Linked DNA regions of Chloroflexus aurantiacus J-10-fl. The protein of the gene in region 1 interacts with the protein of each later gene in a pairwise test. Links are inferred from orthologs where the notes say so. Each region holds a gene or a part of one and is shown on either strand. Other genes may lie near its edges. The genes, in order: odhB and lpdA.

Evidence for each region.
Region 2: the proteins of odhB (region 1) and lpdA interact in binary tests that used the Escherichia coli proteins (3 or more experiments, as listed by UniProt). The link is inferred for Chloroflexus aurantiacus J-10-fl from one-to-one orthologs.

The regions. Positions count from the first base shown.
Region 1 is NC_010175.1:4,950,032-4,957,809, reverse strand. The notes cover bases 1,948-4,777. They hold odhB (2-oxoglutarate dehydrogenase complex dihydrolipoyllysine-residue succinyltransferase), read left to right. Parts: upstream 1,948-2,604; coding sequence 2,605-3,951; downstream 3,952-4,777. Other genes in these bases: CAUR_RS19545 (hypothetical protein), read right to left, coding at 3,983-4,666; CAUR_RS19555 (2-oxoglutarate dehydrogenase E1 component), read left to right, coding at 1,948-2,567. Also shown: more of CAUR_RS19555, read left to right, coding at 1-1,947; mgtE (magnesium transporter), read left to right, coding at 5,224-6,579; CAUR_RS19535 (IS5 family transposase), read right to left, coding at 6,586-7,392; CAUR_RS19530 (ABC transporter permease), read left to right, coding at 7,535-7,778. UniProt on the Escherichia coli protein: E2 component of the 2-oxoglutarate dehydrogenase (OGDH) complex which catalyzes the second step in the conversion of 2-oxoglutarate to succinyl-CoA and CO(2).
Region 2 is NC_010175.1:3,795,261-3,803,100, forward strand. Bases 3,848-6,739 are described here. They hold lpdA (dihydrolipoyl dehydrogenase), read left to right. Parts: upstream 3,848-4,533; coding sequence 4,534-5,946; downstream 5,947-6,739. Other genes in these bases: lipA (lipoyl synthase), read left to right, coding at 3,848-4,401; CAUR_RS14915 (lipoprotein), read left to right, coding at 6,101-6,595; CAUR_RS14920 (pyridoxal phosphate-dependent decarboxylase family protein), read right to left, coding at 6,729-6,739. In the rest of the region: lipoyl(octanoyl) transferase LipB, read left to right, coding at 1-2; CAUR_RS14890 (class I SAM-dependent methyltransferase), read right to left, coding at 110-1,681; CAUR_RS14895 (carboxymuconolactone decarboxylase family protein), read left to right, coding at 2,145-2,627; CAUR_RS14900 (GGDEF domain-containing protein), read left to right, coding at 2,624-3,385; more of lipA, read left to right, coding at 3,481-3,847; more of CAUR_RS14920, read right to left, coding at 6,740-7,840. UniProt on the Escherichia coli protein: Lipoamide dehydrogenase is a component of the glycine cleavage system as well as of the alpha-ketoacid dehydrogenase complexes.

The DNA.
Region 1 (7,778 bases):
TCGGCAGTGATCCACCCGGTGATCCCGGTCTGGAGCTGGCAACACACGGGGTGACGCAGGCCGATCTGGCTGCACTACCGGCACACATCGTCCGGGGGCCGATTGCTACTCAGGTACGCAATGCTGCCGAAGGTGTAGAACGTCTGCGACAGGCCTATTCCGGTTCGATTGGCTACGAGACCGATCAGATTCAGGATTACCTTGAACGTGCCTGGATTCGTGAGGCGGCCGAGGATCGCCGTTTCTTCGGCGGGCTTGATGCAGACCGTCAGCGCGAACTACTCGACCGGCTGACGGAAGTTGAGTGTTTTGAGCGCTTTCTACACAAGACATTCCCCGGTCAAAAGCGGTTCTCGATTGAAGGCTGCGACATGCTGATCCCGATGATCGACGCCATCATTCGGAATGCTGCGGTCAATGGTACCAAAGAGGTTGTTATTGGGATGGCGCATCGCGGTCGTCTGAACGTTCTCGCGCATATTCTCGGTAAGCCCTATTCGATGATCTTGACCGAATTTCATTCGCCCGACTATACCAAAGATACCTATGAAGGCTGGACAGGTGATGTGAAGTATCATCTCGGTGCCCGCAAAGCCTACCGCGAGAGCGGGATTGCCGAGATGCCGATTACGCTGGCACCCAATCCAAGTCATCTCGAATTTATCAATCCGGTGGTCGAAGGTCGCGCCCGTGCTGCGCAAGAGCACCGTAATCGGCCTGGCTTCCCGGAAGAGGACGAGAAGGAGTCGCTGGCGATTCTGATCCACGGTGATGCTGCTTTCCCCGGTCAGGGTATTGTCGCTGAGACGCTGAACCTCTCGCGGTTGAAGGGGTATCATACCGGCGGAACGATTCACATTATCATCAACAATCAGATTGGGTTTACGACCGACAGCAACGACTCGCGTTCGACCCTCTACGCCAGCGATCTGGCGCGTGGTCTGGAAATTCCGGTCGTGCATGTCAATGCTGATGATGTTGAAGCCTGTATTGCTGCGGCCCGGATGGCTTCAGCATACCGTGAGAAGTTCCAGAAAGATTTCCTCATCGATCTGGTAGGTTATCGGCGGTGGGGCCACAACGAGGGTGATGAGCCGGAGTTTACCCAACCCAAGATGTACGAGCGAATTCGCAATCATCCGACGGTGCGCGAGATTTGGGCGCGCGAGCTGGAACGGCGCGGGATCATCACCCGCGAGGAAGCCCAGGCTCGCGTCGATGCGGTAATGAATCGGCTCCAGCAGGCATTTGAGAAGGTGCGTGAACGTCAGCGTCTGGCAGCGTCGTTGCCACCTGCACCACCGCCGCCCGTCCAACCGCTGCGTCGTCCACCGATCTTTGCCCGCCCGGTTTCGGCGAAAACGCTGATCGAGCTGAACGAGGCATTGTTAGATCGGCCTGAAGGCTTTACGGTTCATCCCAAGCTCGAACGCACCCTGCAACGGCGCCGACAGGCTATCTTTGAGGAAAGCGGTATCGATTGGGGCCACGCCGAGGCGTTGGCGTTTGCCAGTATCCTCGCCGATGGCACGCCCATCCGGTTGACCGGGCAGGACAGCGAACGGGGTACATTTAGCCATCGCCATGCTGTCTTGCACGATGTGGTGACCGGCGAGCGTTTCATTCCACTGCACCACATTCCGCAAGCCCGCGCCTCATTTGCCGTCTACAACAGTCCGCTTTCCGAGGCGTCGGTATTGGGTTTTGAGTACGGCTACAGTTGTCACGCGCCCGACACGCTGGTGTTGTGGGAAGCGCAGTTTGGCGATTTTGCTAACGGCGCTCAGGTGATCATCGATCAGTTTATCGTCAGTGGGCACGCCAAGTGGGGGCAGAACCCATCGCTGGTGATGCTGCTGCCGCACGGTTATGAAGGGCAAGGCCCGGAACACTCAAGCGCACGTCTGGAGCGATTTTTGCAGTTGGCAGCCAATGACAATATTCGCGTCGCGAATTGTACGACTGCGGCGCAATACTTCCATCTGCTCCGTTACCAGGCGGCATCGCTGTATGCCGACCCCAAGCCATTGATTATCCTGACGCCCAAGAGCCTGCTGCGCCATCCACGCAGTAGTTCGTCGTTGCGCGATCTCACCGACCATCGCTTCCAGCCGGTGCTTGGTCTGGGGGCAGAGGCGCCAGCGCCAGAAGGGGTCACGCGCCTCATCCTGTGTTCGGGGAAGGTAGCGATTGATCTGCTCTCCAGTGCCGAATGGGAAAAGACTGCTGGCCGGGTTGATGTGCTGCGGCTTGAGCTACTCTATCCCTTCCCTGCCGAAGAGTTGCGGATGGCCATGCAGCGCTATCCGAACCTGCAAGAGGTGGTCTGGTTGCAAGAGGAGCCGCAGAATATGGGAGCCTGGAGCTTTGTCTGGCCCCGCTTACAACAGCTCTTACCCGAAGGGGTTACACTCCGCTATGTCGGACGTGCCGAGTCGGCCAGTCCGGCAGAAGGGTTGCATAGCATTCACGTGCGTGAACAGGCTCGTATCTTACGCGAGGCGGTAGCTGATCTGCCGGAGTCTCCTGTACCGGCATTGCAAGGACGAGAAACGATGACGCGCTAAGGTATGTGCGTTACTGATGAGTGAGGTAGGTTAGGGCATGGCATACGAAATTCGCGTACCGTCACTCGGTGAGTCGATTGTTGAGGCGACGGTAGCACGCTGGCTTAAGCGTGAAGGTGAACCGGTTGCGGTTGGTGAACCGGTAGTTGAATTGGAGACCGATAAGGTTAATCTCGAAGTAGCCGCCGATCAGAGCGGGATTCTGACCAGCATCGCATGTCCAGAAGGGACTACGGTTGGTATTGGCGATCTGCTGGGTACGATTGAAGCCGGGGCATTGCCTAAAGAAGCACCGGTGGCGGCAGCCAGTACAACAACGGTAGCGGCCCCTGTCGCTGAACCGGTAGCTGCTACTGCGGTCAATGAAGTGCTGGCGACACCGGTTGCCCAGCGCATGGCTGCCGAACACGCTATCGATTTGCGCACAGTTCCCGGCACCGGCCCCGGCGGGCGCATTACTAAAGAAGATGTTATGCGGCTGGTGTCGGGTACCGGGCCGAGTGAAGCAACCGCTAAAGCGGATGAAGCGCGGGTCCACGTCAGCCATCCGACCCCGGCTGTGGTAGAGCGCCCACAGCCCGCTCAGCCGTCACCTGCGCCAGCTCCGGTTGCGCCGCCACCACCAGCACCGGCCCCACGGCCAACGCCACCTGCAGCCCCGGCAGTAGTCAGTACGAATGGTGACCGTCGTGAAGAACGCCAGCGCCTGAGTCGGCGCCGTTTAACCATCGCTCGCCGGCTGGTGGAAGCGCAGCACACCGCAGCGATGCTTACCACCTTCAACGAAGTGGATATGAGCGCGGTGATGGCGTTGCGCGCCCGTCACAAGGACTCGTTCAAAGAGCGGCATGGGGTTGGTTTGGGCTTTATGTCCTTCTTCACCAAAGCCGTGGTCGGAGCGCTCAAAGCTTTTCCGATGGTAAATGCCGAGATTCAGGGCGAAGAGGTCGTCATCAAGTACTACTACGACATCGGCATCGCCGTTGGTGTTGACGAGGGGCTGGTGGTGCCGGTTGTGCGCGATGCCGACCGTAAGACCTTCGCACAGATCGAGCGCGAAATCGCCCAACTGGCGAAGAAGGCACGGGAAGGAACGTTGAGTCTGGCCGAACTTCAGGGGGGCACATTCACGATCACGAATGGCGGTGTCTACGGTTCGCTCATGAGCACGCCGATTCTCAATGCCCCGCAAGTAGGCATTCTGGGCATGCACAAAATCGAAGAGCGTCCGGTCGTCGTCGGCGGGCAGATCGTCATTCGCCCGATGATGTACGTTGCGCTGAGCTACGACCATCGCTTGATCGATGGCAGCACAGCAGTGCGCTTCCTGGTGAAAGTGAAAGAGCTGATTGAAGACCCAGAGGCGTTGCTGCTGGAAGGGTAGCTAATCCAACCATCAAGAGGAACGGGGGCGGCTACGCGAGTCGCCCCCGTTGTGTTTTCGCAACCTCCCGAAAGACACTCAGCGCGTAAGCCGCCCAGAAGATAATACCGCTCAATTTGGCGACATCCTCGTATAGCGTGTGGCGAGGGGTAAACGGGAGCACTATGTCAATCAGGTACGAAGCGGCCAGACAGCCAGCAGCGATACCTGCCAGCAGGTAGTCGGTTTGCAACATACGAGGCAGGGCATAGCCGGCAAACGTGATTGCCAGGAGGGCATAACCGGCCAGAAACACCTTCTCGCTAAGTCCGGTTAACTGAGGTAAGAGGTATTCGTGCAACATCCAGCCATCATCAATCAACAAAATCGCGGTGATCACCCCTGCACTGATGGCTAACCCATAGCGGGGGTCAGCACGGTGCGGATGTAACAGATAGACGGTTATACTCCAGACAGTCGCTGCCACACACCAGCCCAATAAGCCAATGTTTGACATCAGTCCTGCATACGGCTCTGCACCAACAACGATGTAGACATCGCGTAACAGAATAATCGGATCAATATGCCAGAGACGTGCTGCGAGCCATACCACTGTTACGCAGCATGCAACGATCAGCGCTGCACTGCCGAGAAGGTAACGGTTGCGCTGCCATTGAAGGCGTAGACTGGCAACAACCTTACGCTCGATCCGGTTCTCCATATGTAACAGCTTCATGTTCAACCTCACCCTTTCGTTTGACAGGTACTATGGAGAATCGTCGTTAGTGATGGGATTCAGGATACGGCTTCAGAGCGGATTTTGGGGTAACATTTTCTTAATCTTTTTGATAGAAAATCTTTACATCTTTTGGTTAAATAACTTGTTCTTGAAGATATTTTTCTGGAGATTGTCAGTTAAACTTTCTTCAAATGTCTTAACACTTTCTTAATAACAAATTTACGGACAGACTCGCTCACTGCCAGAAAATGACTTACCAATGTGCGCAAGATTGACAAATCAGCGTCTCCGGCGTATAGTAGTGAAGCCTGTTGGCAACGTTTAGACACGATGAGGAACGGAACCGCTATGGATAGTAGTCATTCTCGTCAGCGGCACAGTATGGTAATGACAATCAATACCTGCACCGGCCTCATCGGCTCACGGTGTCGATATGAGTAGACGTTTGGTCTGATCATAACGATCTGCCCCGGTGAGGTTGAGCTTACCGGGGCTTTTTGTGTACTGAATGTCGTTACCTCCTGTGCCGCTGCCAGAAAGCACAGGGGGTGACAATGACCACATTCCCAACTCCCCGCCTCGATGAGGTTAAGGCATTGATTGCCGAACAGCGCTGGCTCGATCTGCGCGAGCAACTTTCGCGCTGGCCGGCGCCGGAGATTGCCGATCTGCTCCGCGAGCTGTCTGCCGCCGAGCGCATGCTGGTGTTTCGCGTTTTACCACGTGCGTTAGCCGGTGAAGTCTTCTCCTACCTTGAGCATGACGATCAATACGAGTTGTTGACCAGTCTGAGTCTGGAGGAGACGCGCTTACTGCTGGCGAATCTCAGCCCCGATGATCGCACGCAATTGTTTGAAGAGCTTCCCGGCCAGGTAACGCAAAAGTTACTCAATCTGCTCAGCCCACACGATCTCAAAGAAGCCCGTCAGTTACTCGGTTATCCTGAAGAGAGCGTCGGGCGTCTGATGACCCCCGATTATGTCGCGGTGCGTCCGGGTTGGACGATTGCCCGTGCCCTCGACCATATCCGGGTACGTGGACGCGATAGCGAAACAATTGATGTGATTTATGTGACCGATGAGAAGTGGCGGCTGCTCGATGCGATTGAGTTGCGTCGTTTTATTCTGGCCGAGCCGACACAGACGGTGCGTAGTCTGATGGACGAGAGCTATGTTGTGTTGTCGGCATTTGATGATCGTGAACGGGCAGTTGAGGCGTTGCGGCGCTACAGCTTGCCGGCTTTGCCGGTCGTTGACTCAGATGGGGTACTGGTTGGGATCGTAACCTTTGACGACCTGATTGACGTTGCCGAGGAGGAGGTCACTGAAGACTTCTATCGCAGTGCCGCTATTGAGCCGCTGCGTGGCAGCTATCTGGAGACCCCGATCTTTGAACTTGTCCGCAAGCGCGTGCCCTGGCTGGTCGCCCTGGTCTTTGTGAATGTCTTTTCTGGGGCGGCGATTGCTGCGTTTGAAGAGACAATTGCCGCAGTCGTGGCCCTGGTCTTCTTCCTGCCACTGCTGATCGGTAGCGCCGGTAATGCCGGTTCGCAGTCGGCAACGCTGACGGTGCGTGCGCTGGCGACCGGTGACATCGATTCAGGCGACTGGTGGCGTTTGCTGGCAAAAGAGTTGCTGGTCGCGCTGTTGTTGGGGAGTGCGATGGCGCTGGCGGTCGGTTTACTAGGTGTGATTCGGGTTGGCTGGCACGTCGCCAGCGTGGTTTCGCTGACGATGATGGTGCTGGTGCTGATGGGTAGTTTGATTGGGATGTCGTTGCCATTCCTGTTGCGCCGGCTGGGGCTTGATCCGGCGACGGCCAGCGGTCCATTGGTGACCTCGCTCTCGGATATTGGTGGGGTGTTGATCTATTTCTCGCTGGCGACCTGGTTGCTGGGACTAACAAGCTAGAGCCTGTTATGAACGTTGAACCATGAGAGCGACAAACCGATGGGCCAACAAGATGGCAAAGGCAACGACATGCAAGCCGGCCAGCGTCTCTGCCACACGGTCGTAGTCGCGCACCAAGCGACGGCAGCGCGTCATCCAGGCGCACCTGCGCTCGACCACCCAGCGCCGCGGCAGCAAGACAAAGCCCCGTTTGGCGGTCGGCAGCGTGACCACCGCCAGGCGACTGCCGTGGGCGGCGGCCTCGGCTGCCGGTTGCTCACCAGTGTAGCCCTGGTCAACGACGGCCACTTCCACCGTGTCGCCAGGTATCTCCTGCATGCGCTGCGCCAGCGCCGCCACCTGCGCCTGGTCGTGGTCGTTGGCTGGCGTGACCACCACCGCCAGCAGGTGCCCCAGCGTAGCCACGGCCAGATGCACCGTCGCGCCGTTCCGCCGCTTGTGTCCATCGTCGCCAGCACGTCCCCCGCGTTCCGGCGTCGACGGGAGCGTCCGGCTATCCACAATGACGGCACGGGGCTGGGGCGTGCGGTCGGTAATTTCGCGCAGCAGCATCCGCACGTCATGCACCATCTGCGCAACCACGCCCGCCGTCAGCCAGCGCTGGGTCTGGTGATCCACCACGGGCCACGGCGGCACGTCGGTGGGCAGCATCCGCCATGGCGCACCCGTGCGCAGCATGGAGCGCAGCCCGTTGGAGACGTCGCGCAGGGGATAGTTCCGCTGCGGCGCTTCTTCGTCCATCAGCGTCACAGAGGGCGCGACAAACGCCCACACTTCATCGGAAACATCACTGGGATAGGCTGTTCGTGTCATAGCGTCATGATATACGAGCAGAACCGAAAAGTCCATAACAGGCTCTAAGCGCTTATCCGGACCTTCCTATGGGACAGGCGAAAGTATTGTCTTCGCCTTCTCATCAAACAGACTCTGCTAACTTGTGAAAGTGAGACGTGGTATGTTCAAATTGCGCACCTTTACTCCCGAACCACCGACACGTGCAGTATTCACCCAAGCCGATTTGTGGCTTCTGCTCGTACTGATCGGTCTGATCGGTTTGGCAGGCGGTGTCGCCAGCAGTGCACCCGAAACTATCCGTGGGCCAGAAATATCTCTCAGTCTGACGGCATTACCGTTTTATGCGTTGTATTCAGTGGGCCGAATGGCGATGGCCTATATGCTGTCATTCATCTTCACGTTGG
Region 2 (7,840 bases), 1.2 Mb from region 1 along the record:
AAAGGTTTGGGCGGTGTTGCACCAGAGAGGCACTGAGAGCACAGAGGGTAGTAGACTGTTTTGAGCATTCTCTGTGTCCGTCGTGTCTTTGTGGTGATCATAGCATTGCTCAGCGTTCTTCTCTTCCGGGTACCTCCGTCTCCTCTTCAGCGAAGCCGTTTTGAAACAGAAGATACTGGTTTGCGCCCTGGGTAGACTCAGCAATTTGTCGTTCCGCGAGCAGTTGGTCAACAGCAGCTTCTTTTCCCAACAATCGAGCAAGACGCCTGAGATCGAGTGCATTCAGCAAATGTGCCGTAATTGGTCGCTTGGCATCCCAGAAAATCCTGGATGACCAGAATGCTTTGGCCGGTTCGGATGTGACCAGCTCGTAGAGCAGGTTGCAGGCTTCTGCGGAATAACAGGAAAAGAAGTAGCAGGTATCATCAAGCATGACCGGGCGATCTGCATACGGTGGTACCTGTACGAATTCGAGTTTTTTGTAGAGACCTGAGATTGCAACCTTCCATGGAGCGAACGAATACGATCCAACATCAAAGATAGAAAATCGTGGGCGGTTTTTGTATATCTGGCTCTTCCTTTTGTTTAACAGATGGGCGTGAGCAGTCAGGTAATGCCACGCTTTAGGCGCATGGGTCTTAAGATGGTTCGGATCATCATTTGCTGCTCGCTGTGGAACCAGAATCCAGCGTTGTGGTCGGCGTCGGGCTGCCAGGTCAGCGCTCTTCAAGAGTGGGAAAAGTACTTCAGGTTCAATATCAACCTGTGTTCCCAGTCCGTTCACGAGCCTGTCACCTTCAACGTGCAGTTCAAAGACGTTACTGCAATCGTGCTTTATTCCTGACCGCCAGACCTTCAGGCTATTTCCTCCCAGCTCTTGCCAATGCGGAGGTAATGCAGTATCAGCCACCAGTATGCCTTCTCGTAATCCAAAGGTGCTGGCAGGTTGCACTGCATCCAGAGAATGAAACACCTGACACACCTTGTCTGTACCGGTTGGAGTAATCGGTACAAGTAGTAAACAGGCGTCGACCGCAGCACCGAAATGTGTGTGCGCGTCGATAAGATAGAGTGATGCTGTGCCGGAGTGTATTCCGTTGTGCCAGGCGTATTTGAGCACCTTGCGGGCAACGGTTGTCTTGCAGAGCATTGCCAGCAGTCCGGTTTTATCTCTAAACCAGGAAATGATCTCTCTCATTATCCATTCTGAAATGTCGAAGTTACTACTTCCGGTAAGCGCGTCAATGCCACGAAGATGGTCGCGGTTTGACTTTACGGGAAGATTCGTACTGCTAAGCGTGCTTAGTGCTGTGTTTGTGACCCACGGTGGGTTGCCAATCACCAGGAGTGGTTCTGGTAGTGCTGCAACAATATTTGTCCAGTCGGTACGAAAGAAGTCGGCCTGACATATTTCAACAGATGCAGGTGAATGAGGGTTGATGGGTGTGATGGTGTGTCGTGCCTGCGTGATATGTTGTGGATTGATATCAAACCCAAGAATGCGCGTTACACCTGGAAATGTTTCCAATGCTGCTTGAAGGAATGCCCCCGTCCCACAGGTGGGTTCGAGAATGGCAGCAGGCTGAAAGCCAGTTCGCGCAATCAGCGCACAAATATCTCTTGCCAGGCTAACAGGTGTTTGAAAATCTCCGAATTCAACGTTGCGAAGTTGTCGGTTCATGTCTATCTCAGTCTTTCAATTCCTGCAACGAAACCAGCTTGCTCGATAACTCGACTGTATTGCAGGCGCCACTGAAGTGCATTCGAGATGGTGAGATTGCACCGTTGGTTGAATCTGACTTGAGCAAAACACTATCACTTTCACGCAACACATTGTTTCTGATACCATATTCCATTATGCGATACGACGTGGTATAATACCAGCGTACTATGCTCCATGTTTGAGTTCCCCTGTCATTGCCGTTCGTTCTTCCTGTCATTTTAGATTGAAGATACGGTGTTAAACCCCTGTTCAGATCATATTTTGTTGGATAAGCATTTGTTATCCGATATTTTTATACAAAGATTTTCTCTGGCGGCGTGTTGTGATACTGTAGCTGCTCCGGCTACTTCGCTACGAACATTTCATTATTAACCGGTCGGCATGCTGTTGGTTTGCTTGAAATGATCTGGAGGCATGGAATATGGAGGATGTTACGTCGGAAATCATCCATGATCTTGGGTTTGGGGTTGTGCCGAATGTCTTTGCATACGCTAAAAGTACCGATACCCAGATCGCTCTTTGGAAGGCGTTTCGCCATGTGGTTTTACGAGGGGTATTGCCGCGTACTGTAAAAGAAATGATGGGTGTGATCATTTCACAGACGCGTGGATCGCGATATGCCGCCGAAATTCATCTCCACGCGCTCATGGTGCAGGGGCTGGAAGCAGAAATTCTTGATGCGTTACGTCGTGGGGTTCTCATACCGACTCTACCGGGTCGAGTTCAGGCACTCCTTCAGTTCGCTCAGGCCGCGGCGGTTTCACCTCATCCGCAGCTTTTGATCGGACTTCAGGCTGTAGGGTTGAGTGAGGTAGAGATACAGGAAGCGGTTGCCGTGGTGGGGGTCTTTACATTAATCAACAATTGGACAGATATGCTGGAAATCCCTGTTGACCCACTATGACAACACGAACTGAGTCATTGCTGGTTCGTTTACTCCTCTTACACGAAGCAGCAACCGGCTACACTAACCTCAGCTTTGCCGAAGTTCTTGAGCATGCTCGCCGTTGGGTGAGCTGGATATTTGAGCGCGGCCATCTTGAGGTTATCGATCCCTCCTCTACGGTGATTGAGCAGAAGTTTCCAGTTCGTGGCCGGGTACCGGGAGGGTATGGGATTAGCTTTTCTGGCCCGCCGTACCCGGTTTATGTTCGGCTGGTATTGCCTGATATTGATGATCCGGATGAGTTGCGGATGGCAGCTCTCTATTGTGATTATCTGTTTGCTGCACTCCAGGCTGCCGGCTATCGAGAAGAACTTGATCGTCAGGCTCGTTACGATTGGTTAACCGGTTTAGGGAATCGGCGTGCACTTGAGCGACGGTTAAAAGGGGGATTGCCTGCAGATTGGGGTGTAGCGTTTCTCGACCTTGATAATCTGAAAAGGGTAAATGATACTCAGGGTCATCTGGCCGGCGACCAGTTGCTCCAGCGTTTCGCCGACGCGCTTCGGCAGGCGGCGTTTGAAGCGTTTCGGCTGGGTGGGGATGAGTTTGTTGTTCTGTTGACCAGACAGCAGCAAGCAGCATTGCTGGAAGCAATAAGCCATTTTCAAGTTAGCTACGGTTTCGCCTGGGCCGATGAAGACAATTGCACAAATTTGCTGCAACGAGCCGATCAACGCATGTACGCCCAAAAACAACACAAAAAGACCGGTCGCTAACTTTCTAATAATATGCGGTACAATACGTATGCCAATCGAATCGTTATCGTTGATCGTCCGACCCGGTCGGCGATCACTGGAAGGCGAGAACGCCAATGGCAGAACTTATTCCGCTAAATGAGGTAGGTGTCGCGCAACCGGCATCAGGTGCAGTCAATCGGCCACGCCGCCCGGAGTGGTTGAAAGCGCGGGCACCGGGTGGGGTGAATTATCACGATGTGTTGCGCTTGATGCGCGAAAAGAATCTGCATACGGTCTGCGAAGAAGCCCGCTGTCCAAATATCGGTGAGTGCTGGAATCATCGCACTGCCACCTTTCTCTTGCTCGGTGATATTTGTACCCGTGGTTGTCGCTACTGCGCTATCGGTAAAGGGAAACCAAAGCCAATTGACGAGAACGAGCCGGAGCGGGTTGCCGAGTCGGTTGCTCACCTGAAACTCAAGTTTGCCGTGCTCACGTCGGTCAACCGTGATGATGTACCCGACGGTGGTGCGCATATTTTTGCCCGTACTATCGAGCTTATCCGCCAGAAGGTGCCTGATTGCAAGGTCGAAGTGCTCATCCCCGATTTCGATGGTAATTGGGATGCACTGGCGACGGTGCTGGCCGCCGAACCCGATGTGCTGAACCACAATATCGAGACGGTACCGCGTCTGTTCCGGCGGTTTCGACCACGCGCTAAATTCGAGCAGAGTATTGAATTGCTGGCCAGAGCACGGGCTGCTCGCCCCAAGCTGGTTACCAAGAGTGGCATGATGGTCGGTGCCGGTGAGACCAACGAAGAGGTGTACGAGGTGATTGATCGTCTGCGCAGTGTTGATGTGAATGTGCTGACGATTGGTCAGTATCTGGCACCCGATGCGAGCTATTGGCCGGTGCATCGCTATGTCACGCCCGCCGAGTTTGCTGAGTTTCGCAGCTACGCGCTGGCCCGTGGTTTTACGCACGTTGAGAGCGGGCCGCTGGTGCGGTCGAGTTACAATGCCCATCTGCACGTGGGCGCTGCCCAACATTAGACGCAGGATTGCTCGCGCAGGGAGTGATAGAGTACCTGCGCGATTGCCTATCATTTCAATGCTGTTGTATCTTTTGGTAACGGCATCTGAGTGTTGCGTTGTCGTGATCAGATGAGATGAAAGGATAGTTCCGTGAGTGAGCAAGTATACGATCTCGTGGTACTTGGTTCAGGGCCGGGCGGGTACGTTGCTGCCATCCGTGCTGCCCAACTGGGTATGAAGACAGCGATTGTTGAGGTGAATGCCCTGGGTGGCGTGTGTCTGAACATCGGCTGTATCCCAACCAAAGCACTCTTGCACAGCGCCGATCTGCTTGAAGAGGTGAAGGAGGCGAAGCGTTTCGGCATTACCGTTGAGAACGTCGCCTTTGAGCTGGCCGGGGCAATGAAGCACAAAGATACGGTCGTCAAGCAGAGCACCGATGGCGTGGCATTTTTAATGAAGAAAAATAAGATTGAGGTAGTGGCCGGTCGGGGCCGGCTAATTGGTCGCGGTCAGGTGCATGTGCAGTTAAACGAAGGTGGTGAGCGGGTTCTGGCGGCCAAACATATTATTGTCGCTACCGGTGGTCGGCCACGTCCCTTCCCCGGTATTCCCTTCGATGGCGAGCGGGTGCTCTCTTCGACCGATATGCTTACCTTGAAAACGGTACCGTCCAGTCTGCTGGCTATCGGTGCCGGAGCCATCGGGGTTGAATTCGCCTCGATGTTCCGTTCGTTCGGCAGTGATGTGACGATTGTTGAAGCCTTACCCCGCATTGTGCCGAATGAAGACGAAGAGGTCAGTGCTGAGTTGACCAAGGCGTTCCAGCGCCGAGGGATCAAGACGCTGGCCGGGGCAAAGGTCGAAGGGGTGGATGTTGGCGGCGAGAAAGTGGTGGTGACCGTGGTTGATAGCTCTGGCAAGCCACAGCAGATTGCCGTCGAGAAGTTGCTGGTCTCGATTGGCATCGCTCCCAACACCGAGAATATCGGCCTGGAGGAGGTCGGTGTCAAGGTAAACAATCGCGGTTTCATCGAGACCGACGGTTTCCTGCGAACCAGTGCCGAGGGTGTCTATGCCATCGGTGATTGTACCGCCAATACCCCCTGGCTGGCGCACAAGGCCAGCGCCGAGGGGATTCTGGCCGCCGAACATATCGCCGGTCATCACGTGACGCCGATTGACTACGGGAAGATTGCTGCCTGTACCTACTGCAACCCTGAAATTGCCAGTGTTGGTTTGACCGAGGCAAAGGCACGCGAGCGTGGTTACCAGGTGAAGGTGGGCAAGTTCCCCTTCTCGGCCAACGGCAAAGCGCGGGTGCTCGGTCAGACCCGGTTTGGTTTCATCAAGCTGGTTGCCGATGCCCAGTACGATGAGATTTTGGGTGTGCATATGATCGGCCCGCGGGTCACCGAAATGATCGCCGAAGGTGGCATTGCCCTCAGCCACGAAGCAACCGGTGAGAGCATGATGCAGACGATCCATGCTCACCCGACGCTGTACGAGGCGATTGGTGAGGCTGCCCATGCGCTGGTGCACGGTGCGCCGATCCATCTGTAATCCACGCCGGGCATTGGTCAAGAGACGTTACGTTAGAATTGCGTATTTTTACCCTGAATAAAGCGGTTTTTTGTGCCGGAGTGCACTATCATAGACTGTGGCAGCCAACCTGCCACAGTCTACGTTTTTTGTCAGCCAGATCAGGAAGATTGCTATGCGCCGAATACTGTCGCTACTCCTCTTGTTGATTGTGCTAACCGGTTGTGCCGGTCGCTCCTTCATTCCCGAACCAGAACTGGCTCCACCTGACGCACCTGTAGCGTTGCAATACCTGTTACCGCCGACATTTGCCGATGATTACGATGTCTTGCCCGAACCGGTACCATTTGCCGATGAACGTGGGTTTTTGGTGGCAATCCGCCCGCGCGGTGGCTCGGCGACGATTACCATTGGTGGTGGTACGCCGGCTCGCGCAGTGTGGGAGCAGAATCAGCCAATTGAAGGGAGCGACCGGATTAAGAAGACCCTGTTACGCGGCGTGCAAGGCGTAGCTGTGATCGATCCTTCGCTGATCACAATGGCCTGGGTTGCCGGCGGCGTCCCTTATTTTGTCTCGGTCACGACTGCCGATGACAAGACGGTGCAAATCTTCATCAATGCCCTGGCCGTATATGATCTCGATACCTGGCGGAGTCGGGTTGGTCGTTAGGTGGTTGATAGGCAGAGGCTGGATTGCGGGTCAATCATCTCTCAGGCAGACGTAGCACAGCTCGCAGCCTGTGCTACGTCGCTGACCTGACCTCACATGTCCCCTGGACATACCGTCTCTTATACTGTAACGGCTACGGTGCGACACGTGTGGCCATGGCTTGCATCAGCTCCCACAAGGCCACAACATCGGCGTGTTCGGTTGGCTCGGCGCCGATACTCACCCGCACCATCCAGCGTCCATCGAGTACTGCCGGCGTGAGGTAAGCTGCCCCGCTGGCGTTAATCATACCGACCCAGCGTAACGTGTGCTGATCGAGCGCCTCTCCCGTCAGTCCGGGTGGTTCGTGGCGGACACAAACTGTTTGCAGCGGCACCGGTGCCAGGCGTCGCCAGTGAGGTGTTGCATCGACCTGTGCGGCCAGCCAGCGTGCGTTAGCCAGATCGCGCCGCAGGCGGGCACGTAAGCCCTCGGCACCTTCACAGCGCAGGAGAAAGTAGAGTTTCAGCGCCCGGAAGCGCCGACCGAGCGGAATCCCCCAATCACGGTAGTTGGTGACCGTACCGTCGGCACTGGTTTGCAGATAGCTGGGATTAGTAGACATAACTCTGATCAGATGCTGCGGGTCGCGCACATAGTACAGCGAACAATCGAATGCCGCCCCCAGCCATTTGTGCGGATTGAGTACCAGACTATCGGCCTGTTCGATCCCCTGCCAGAGCTGCCGACATTCGGGCAAGATCATCGCCGATCCGGCCATTGCGGCATCAACGTGCAACCAGATACCCTCGCGCTGACACAGAGCACCAATCGGTTCGAGCGGATCGCATGCGGTTGTCGCAGTTGCGCCAATGCTGGCGACAACGGCACATGGCACCCGTCCGGCGGCGCGGTCGGCGGCGATGGCCGCTTCGAGGGCATCCACGCGCATGGCAAACTGATCGTCAACCGGAATCAGCCGAAGATTGTCGCGCCCGAAACCGGCCAGAAGCACCGCCTTTTCGACCGAGCTGTGGCTTTGGGTTGAGGTATACACTACCAGCGGTGCCGGCAGCGCCTGTAGCCCGCCGCGCACCTGGCAGTGGTCGGTCGCACGCTCACGGGCACAGAGTAGTGCAACCAGCGTACTGGTGCTGGCGGTGTCCTGAATAACGCCACGCCACGTCTCGCTTAAGCCGAGCAACTGCCGCATCCAATCGGTGGTCAGCTCTTCCAGTTCGGTCAATGGCGGGCTGGCCTGCCAGT